One region of the Fusobacterium mortiferum ATCC 9817 genome, then DNA from elsewhere that is predicted to be linked to it. Evidence: riboswitches for the same ligand, from Rfam matches in the RefSeq annotation. Region 1 holds a riboswitch; the other holds the start of a gene.
The links. A riboswitch is a leader RNA that binds a small molecule or an ion and turns the genes downstream of it on or off. The one in region 1 is predicted to bind thiamine pyrophosphate.
Positions count from the first base shown of each region.

Region 2: it holds a riboswitch for thiamine pyrophosphate, as region 1 does, so the genes downstream of both, FMAG_RS05110 (YkoF family thiamine/hydroxymethylpyrimidine-binding protein) here and thiC (phosphomethylpyrimidine synthase ThiC) in region 1, are expected to answer to the same signal.

Region 1 covers NZ_GL987994.1:744,800-749,182, reverse strand. The annotation lists gene thiH (2-iminoacetate synthase ThiH) at 1-579, opposite strand, end outside; gene FMAG_RS13155 (thiazole synthase) at 581-1,354, opposite strand; gene thiS (sulfur carrier protein ThiS) at 1,478-1,693, opposite strand; gene thiC (phosphomethylpyrimidine synthase ThiC) at 1,703-2,980, opposite strand; TPP riboswitch at 3,069-3,167, opposite strand; gene FMAG_RS13140 (bifunctional dihydroorotate dehydrogenase B NAD binding subunit/NADPH-dependent glutamate synthase) at 3,234-4,383, opposite strand, start outside.
Region 2 covers NZ_GL987988.1:860,368-864,750, forward strand. The annotation lists gene hpf (ribosome hibernation-promoting factor, HPF/YfiA family) at 1-63, shown strand, start outside; gene FMAG_RS05105 (leucyl aminopeptidase) at 153-1,565, shown strand; TPP riboswitch at 1,612-1,713, shown strand; gene FMAG_RS05110 (YkoF family thiamine/hydroxymethylpyrimidine-binding protein) at 1,761-2,369, shown strand; gene FMAG_RS05115 (ECF transporter S component) at 2,374-2,958, shown strand; gene FMAG_RS05120 (ABC transporter ATP-binding protein) at 2,960-4,375, shown strand; gene FMAG_RS05125 (energy-coupling factor transporter transmembrane component T family protein) at 4,362-4,383, shown strand, end outside.

The DNA of each region.
Region 1 (4,383 bases):
ATGTACCTCTGCATATCTTTTTTCATCATAAGTCTCTTGGTATACAGTAAGTCCATCTAATCCATCTTCTGCTAGATATCTATAATCTTCTTCGTCTAATGGCATTACTTCAATAGATACAGATGAGAAATATTTTTTCAATACATCTATTCCTCCTTTTAAATACTCCTTATCTACTAATCCTTTAGCTTCTCCAGTTAAAAGAAGTATATTTTCTATTCCAGATTTTGCTATCTCTTTAGCTTCTCTTTCTATCTCCTCATATTTCATATGTCTTCTTATTATATGATTTTTTTTAGAAAATCCACAATAGATACAGTTACTAGTACAATAATTAGAAACATATATTGGAAGATATAGTCCTATTACATTCCCAAAATATTGTCTTGTCAACTTATGTGCTCTTTGAGCCATTTTTTCTATATGATTTTTTGCTCTAGGAGATAAAAGATTTAGATAATCATATACAGATAATTTGTCTTTTTCTATACTTTTCAATATCTCTTCATCAGTTACAGAATTAAAATATCCCTCAAAATCAAAATCTTTCCATTTAACTAGTTCATCATAGTAACTCATTCTACTCACCTCTAAATAAAAATCCTGTAAGTGGTGATGAAGCACTAGCATATTTTTGTTCCTCTGCTAGTTGAGCTAAGAAAGCTTCTCTTCCAGCTTCTACCGCTAGTGCAAAAGCTCTTCCCATTTTAACTGGGTCTTGTGCTGTGGCAATAGCTGTATTTACAAGTACAGCATCACACCCCATCTCCATAGCTATAGCTGCATCTGATGGTTTCCCTATTCCAGCATCTACTATGATAGGTACTCTATTATTTTCTAATAACATCTCTACAAATGGTTTTGTAAGTATTCCTCTATTTGAACCAATAGGAGAACCAAGTGGCATAACTGCTGCTGCCCCAGCATCTTCTAATCTTTTAGCTGTTATTAAATCAGGCATAATATATGGTAATACTATAAATCCCTCATCAGCTAAAACCTTAGTTGCCTTTATAGTTTCACTATTATCTGGCATAAGATATTTACTATCATTTATTATCTCAATTTTTATAAAATCTCCACATCCAGCTTCTCTAGCTATTCTTGCTATTTTTATAGCTTCCTCTGCTGTTCTAGCCCCTGAAGTATTAGGTAACAATGTTATATGTTTTGGAATATAGTTTAAAATATTCTCCTTTGGATTTTGGAAGTTTATTCTTCTAAGTGCCATTGTTATAATTTGAGAACCACTAGCTTCTAACATAGGAGCTACTAAATTTTTATCAGCAAATTTTCCTGTTCCTGTAAGTAATCTACTACTAAACTCTTTTCCTTTTAAAATAAATTTTTCCATCTTTTCCTCCAATTATATTGTTAGTATTTTTTACTAGCAACTCATTCTCTCTTTATAATTTAATAAATTTCTCTTTTTATCCTTAAATTTTCACAAATTTGTCCTATATTATCAATTATAAAACTATCCTCCAGAAACGAAAGATAAAACTTCTAGATGATAATCTTCAGCTATTTTTTCTGTTTTCCAGTTATTTTTTTTCACTATTTCATCATTTACTAGAACAACAGCTCCAGATAAATCTATATTCCATTTTACTGATAATTCATTAAGTAACTCTTCCACAGTGATATTATCTTTTGAAATCTCATATTTTTCCCCATTTAAAATAATATTCATATTATCACCTTAATCTAAAATTTCGTTACATCTCTTCATTGGGCATAGATCTCCACACATTGTACAAACCTCTTCTTCAATAGGTTTTGAAGATTTTCTATACTCTTTTGCTTTTTCTGGGTCTAGACACTCTTCAAACATTCCATTCCAGTTTAACTCCCCTCTATGTTTACTCATTCTATTATCCCAATCTCTAGCTCCTTTTATTCCCTTAGCTATATCTGCTGCATGTCCAGCTATTCTTGAAGCCATAATTCCCTCTTTCATATCTTCTAAAGTTGGAAGTCTTAAGTGTTCAGCTGGAGTTACATAACATAGGAAATCTGCTCCATTAGCTGCAGCAATAGCTCCACCAATAGCAGCTGTTATATGGTCATATCCAGGTGCCACATCAGTTACTAATGGTCCAAGTACATAGAAAGGTGCATTATGACAAAGTTTTTTCTCAATTTGCATATTAGTAACTATCTCATGCATAGGGATATGTCCAGGTCCCTCTATCATCACTTGTACATCTTTTTCCCAAGCTCTTTTTGTAAGTTCTCCTAGTATTATCAACTCTTGAATTTGAGGAGCATCAGTTGAGTCAGCTATACTTCCTGGTCTTAATCCATCTCCTAAGCTTAATGTAACATCATATTTTCTACAAATTTCAAGTAATCTATCATAGTGCTCATAGAAAGGATTTTCTTTATCATTTAATATCATCCATTGAAAAAGAATAGAACCTCCTCTACTTACTATCTTTGTAAGTCTTTTATTATTTTTTAATCTATCTACACAAGTTCTATTTAGTCCTGCATGTATAGTTAAGAAATCTATTCCATCTTCACAATGCATCTCTACTACTCTAAACAGATCTTCTACGCTCATATCTTTTATATTTTTTCCTAGTTTTGCTACTGCATCATACATAGGAACAGTTCCTAACATAACTGTCGACTTTTCTACTAGCTCTTTTCTAAATTTTTGTGTATCTCCAAAAGTACTCAAATCCATTATAGCATCTGCTCCATACTCAATAGCTTTTTGTACCTTTACCATCTCCCCACAGTAATCACAACAATCTTCTGATACCCCTAGATTTACATTTACTTTTGTTCTTGTCCCCTCTCCTACTGCTCTTGGATATATATTTTTATGGTTTTTATTTGCTGGAATTACTATGCTCCCTTTAGCTATCTTTTCCATAAGCTCTTCCTTGCTCATTTGCTCATCTCTAGCTACTATTTCCATCTCCTTAGTAAATATTCCTTTTTTTGCTGCTTCCATCTGTGTTGAATACATATTTCCTCCTAAATCTTTCTCTAATTTTTCTAATAAAAAAAGCTCTGTACCAATGTACAGAGCTATAATTATACTGATTAATAAAAATCTAGTAAACATATTGCTTCCCTACGCTGGTATTATCCATATCAGGTTCTAAGGGTCAAGATTTCTCTTTCTCAGCCTAACGGCTCCCCTAGCAATCAACTATTCAATTTTTCTATCCTTACAAGCAAATTATATACTTGTAATTTTATTTTGTCAAGATAATTTTTTATTTGTTTTCCGCTTTCTTTCCTCTAAGATATCTATCTATCTCAGCTGCTGCTTTTTTCCCAGCTTCCATAGCTAATATAACAGTAGCTGCTCCTGTTACAGCATCTCCACCAGCAAAAACTCCCTCTCTTGAAGTTTTTCCATTTTCATCTGTCTCGATACCTTTCCATCTAGTAGTTACTAAATCTTTAGTAGTATCAGCAATCAATGGATTTGGAGAAGTTCCCAGTGACATAATGACAGTTTCTCCCTCTAATATAAATTCACTTCCATCTATCACAGAGAATTTTGCTCTTCCACTTTCATCTGGCTCTCCTAATTCCATTCTTACACACTTAACCTCTTTTACCCAACCTTTTTCATCTCCAATTATCTCTATTGGGTTTACTAGAAATTGGAATTTTACTCCCTCTTCTTTAGCATGATGTATCTCTTCACGTCTTGCTGGTAATTCTGCCTCTCCTCTTCTATATAGCACAGTTACATCTGCTCCTAATCTCTTTGCTGTTCTAGCTGCATCCATAGCTACGTTTCCTCCACCTACAACAAAGACTCTCTTTCCTATTTTTATAGGAGTAGCACAATCCTTTCTATTAGCTTTCATTAAGTTTACTCTTGTTAAAAACTCATTAGCTGAAATTACTCCATTATAATTTTCTCCTGGAATATTCATAAATCTCGGAAGTCCTGCTCCACTTCCTATAAATACAGCAGAATATCCCTTTTTATCTAACAAATCATCCACAGTAAAAGTTCTTCCTACAAAAGTATCAGTATGTACCTTTACTCCTAAAGAGTATAATTTCTCTATCTCTTTATCTACTACTTCTTCTTTTGGAAGTCTAAACTCTGGAATACCATAACTCAATACACCACCAAGTTTATGTAATGCTTCATATATAGTTACATCATAACCAAGCTTTGCTAAATCTCCAGCAGCTGTAAGTCCAGCAGGTCCTCCACCAATTATAGCTACCTTTTCCTCTCTTTTCTCCTCTACTTCTACCTTTGTATTATTTCTAATAGCCCAATCTCCTACAAATCTCTCTAGTTTTCCAATAGATACAGGCTCCCCTTTTATTCCTAAAATACACTTTCCTTCACATTGAGTTTCTTGAGGGCACACTCTTCCACATATAGCTGGTAGA
Region 2 (4,383 bases), on a different contig from region 1:
ATGAACATAGTTTATAAGAGAAAAGATGGAGACTATGGACATATAGAACCTTCAAAAAGATAAGTTAAATTTGAAAATTTAATAAAAAAAGGCTACCATATTGGTAGCCTTTTTGATATAATAGAGAAAAATAGTATTTAAAGGAGTGAGATATGAAAGTAGTAGATAAATTAGAAAAATTTTATGATAGAAATCTTATTTTAGTAGTAGAGGGAGAAACTAATTATTGTGAATATATGTCAGAGTCTGAGAAAGAACTAGTTGAAAGATTAAAAGAGAGAAATAATTTTACTGGTAAAAAAGGAGAGGTGCTATCATTAAATTTTATTCAAAATGATAGATTAATCTCTATGGATATTTTAGGATTTGGTAAAAAAGAGGAGATTAGTGATAATCTTTTTAGAGAGGTAATATTTAAATATCTTTCAGATAAAAAAGGAAGTATACTAATCTCTACAAATACAAAAGAATTGGTTAAAGTGGAGATTCTTTGTGAAATAGTAGGAAATATCAACTACTCTTTTGATGAGTTTAAGGAGAAAAAATCTGAAAAATTAGATGTAGAGTTTTTTAATATTGAACTTACTAACTTAGAAGAGAGTCTAATTTTAAATGAGGCTACTGATGTAATTAGAAACTTAGTAGATTTACCAGCAAATATAATCAATCCAATAACTTTAGCTGAAAGAACAGTTGAATTAGGAAAAGAGTTTGGATTTGAGGTTGAAGTACTAGATGATAATAAGATACAAGAGTTAGGAATGAATTTATTATATAGTGTAGGAAAAGCCTCTGTTACAAAACCAAGACTTATAGTCATGAGATATTTTGGTGATAGAGATTCTAAAGATATAATGGGATTAGTAGGAAAAGGACTTACATATGATACTGGAGGGCTTTGTATAAAGCCGGCTGATTCTATGATGAATATGAAAGATGATATGACAGGAGGAGCTACAGTAATAGGGGCTATGTGTGCTATCGCTAAAAATAGACTTAAGAAAAATGTAGTGGCTGTTGTTCCAGCTTGTGAAAATGCTATCAATGGGAATTCATATAGACCAGGAGATATTATAAAATCTATGAATGGGAAGTATGTGGAAATAATAAATACTGATGCAGAAGGTAGACTTGCATTAGCAGATGCTATAACATATATAGTAAGAAATGAAAAAGTATCAGAGATAATAGATGTAGCTACCCTTACAGGAGCTATGATGGTAGCTTTAGGTACTTTTACTACAGGGGTATTCTCTAATAGAGATGAAGTTTACTCTCTTTTAGAAAAATCTTGTAGTAAATATGGAGAGAGAATTTGGAGAATGCCATTAGATGAAGAGTTTGCTGAGGATTTAAAATCTGATGTAGCAGACTTAAAACATATGGGAGCTAGATGGGGAGGTGCTATATCAGCAGCAAAATTTTTAGAAATATTTGCTGAAGGAACACCTTGGACACATATGGATATAGCTGGAACAGCTTATAATAATTCAAGTAAATGGTATAAAAAGGGAGCTTCTGGAGTTCATGTAAGAGGACTTTATGAGTATTGCAAAAATAGATAAAAAAATTATAGACAAAACGAATATTAAGTGATATATTATATTTTGTTAATAATAACTGGGGAGCCTTTTGGCTGAGAATGAGTAAAACTCTAAACCCATTGAACTTGATTTGGTTAATACCAACGAAAGGAGTAGTTATAACTAAGATATTAATTTATAATTCCTCCTTTTGTAATTTAAAAGGAGGATTTTTTTATGGGATTGAAAGATTGTTTATGGTGTATTGGAGGTGCTAGCAAGGGAGTATCTGGAGCTAGATTTTCATTATACCCAATGAGTGACAACTTTGTTGAGATTATTTTAGGGGGACTTGAAAAAACAGATACAAGTAAAGTTTGGAAACAAACAGATAAATTGAGTACTTGTGTAAGAGGAAAAAGAGTGCATGTTTTTGATGTAGTAAAAGGGCTTTTTGTAAATGCTTACAGAGAAGATGTACATATGGCTTTAGAAGCTACTTTTTCTAAAGGGTGTCCTGGAGATACTGATGCTGATTCATTTATGGAAGTAGACGATGAAAAGGTAAATGAGAAAAATATTAGAGATAAAAAATTTGATGTAGTTAGTAAAATTTCTTTCTATCCAATGGGAGAAGAGGATTATATGGAACATATAGCAAAAATTGTTATGACAGCTAAAGAGAGAGGAGTTTTTGCTAGAAGCTCTCACTATGTTTCTATATTAGAGGGAGATGTACACAATGTTTTTGATGTATTAGAGGAGATTTTCAAATATGGAGAGGAAAATCTATCTCACTATATTTTACAAGTAACTATTTCTGTAAATAGTCCAACAAAGGAGTAAGAGTATGTTTAATTGGAAATTAAAAGATGTAATAATGGTTTGTATTTTTTCAGTGGTATTTTCATTTATCTATCTATGGGCTGTATATTTAGCTAATTTTATGGCGACACTATTAGCACCATTTGGATTAGCTCCATATGCCTATGAGATAGTTTTTGGTGTGTGGTTTATGGCTTCTACATTTGTTCCATATATTATTCAAAGAGCTGGAGTAGCTACAATTTCAGAAGTTTTATCTGCTGTAATAGAGGTAATTATGGGAAATATGTTTGGACCAATAGTTATTTTATCTGGAATAATTCAAGGAATGGGACCAGAGCTTGTTTTTGCAAGAAAAGGTTATAGAGATTTCTCTATGAAAAATATGTGTATAGCTGCTGTAGCTGCCTGTGTATTTAGTTTTATATGGGGATTTGTAAGAGGAGGATATGTAAAATTTACTCCTATGTATATTTTAGGAATGTTTATTGTAAGAGTGATTAGTTCTATATTCTTTGCTGGTATTATCTCTAAATTATTAGCTGAAAAATTAGCAAAAACTGGGGCTTTAAGTAGTTATAGATTAGGGCAAGACGAGATAGAGGAGTAAGATGGAAAAGTTAGTTTGTAAAAATATAACTTTTAAATATTCAGAAAAATCAAAAAGAGAGATAGTTAAAAATTTCTCTCTTTCTTTTAATTCTGGAGAAATTTATCTAATTACTGGTTTTTCTGGCTGTGGAAAATCTACACTTGCTTATATACTAGCTGGACTTTATCCAGAACATAAGGGAGTATTAGTAGAGGGAGATATTATTTTAGATGGCAAAGAGATAGAAAAATATTCTACACAGGATAGAGCTAAAAAGATAGGTATGATGTTTCAAAATACAGATACACAATTTTGTATGGAAAGTGTAAAGGAAGAGGTAATCTTTACCTTAGAAAATATTAATTATCCTGTGGAAGAGATGGATAAAAAGGTAGATGAAGTATTAGAGAAGTGTGGAATATTATATCTAAAAGATAGAGAGATAAGTACTCTTTCAGGTGGAGAAAAGCAAAAAGTTGCATTAGCTACTATTTTAGCTTTAGAATCAGAGATTATAATATTAGATGAACCTTTTGCAAATGTAGATATATTTTCAGCCCAAGAGATAATAGATATTCTTTTAGAATTAAATGGAAAAAAAGAGACTACTCTTATAATTATAGACCATAGATTATCCCTTTGGAAAAAAGTAAATTATAATTTAATTACTTTAGATAGAGGGTGTAAAATTTCAGATGAAAATTTAAATATATATTTGGAAGATAGAGAAATTTCAGATAAAAAAAGATATATAGATGATGAAATAGGAGATAATATATTTGAGATTAAGGACTTAGAGTTAGGTTATGGAAAAAATATTTTAGCTGAAAAACTTTCATTTAAGATATCAAAGGGAAAAATAACTTCAATAATAGGTAAGAGTGGAGCTGGAAAAAGTTCTCTTTTAAATCTTTTAGTTGGAATTGTAAAATATAAAAAGGGAAGTATACTGTTTGAAGGTAGGGAGTTTAAAAAATTAAAGGATAGAGAGTTATTACAGGAGATAGGAATAGTTTTTCAAAATCCTCAAAACCAATTTATAACCTATAAAGTAATAGATGAACTACTTTTTACTTTAAATAGAGTATACAAAAATCAAAGTGAAAAAAATATAGAGAGAGCTGAAAACTTACTTAGAGAGTTTAATCTTTACGAGTATAAAAATTTTTCTCCTTACTCGTTGAGTCAAGGACAGCAGAGAAAACTAGCTGTTCTTTCAATGTTGTGTGGAAACCAAAAGGTTTTACTTTGTGATGAGCCAACATATGGACAGGATAATAAAACTAGTAGGGAGATTATGGAGTTTCTGTCAAAAAAATCTAAAGAGGGGCTTAGTATAATTTTAGTTTCTCACGATATAAACTTAGTAGTTGAGTATTCAGATTGTATATATGAATTTAAAGATAAGGAGATGAGAAGAGTTGAGTATATCTAAATTAAATC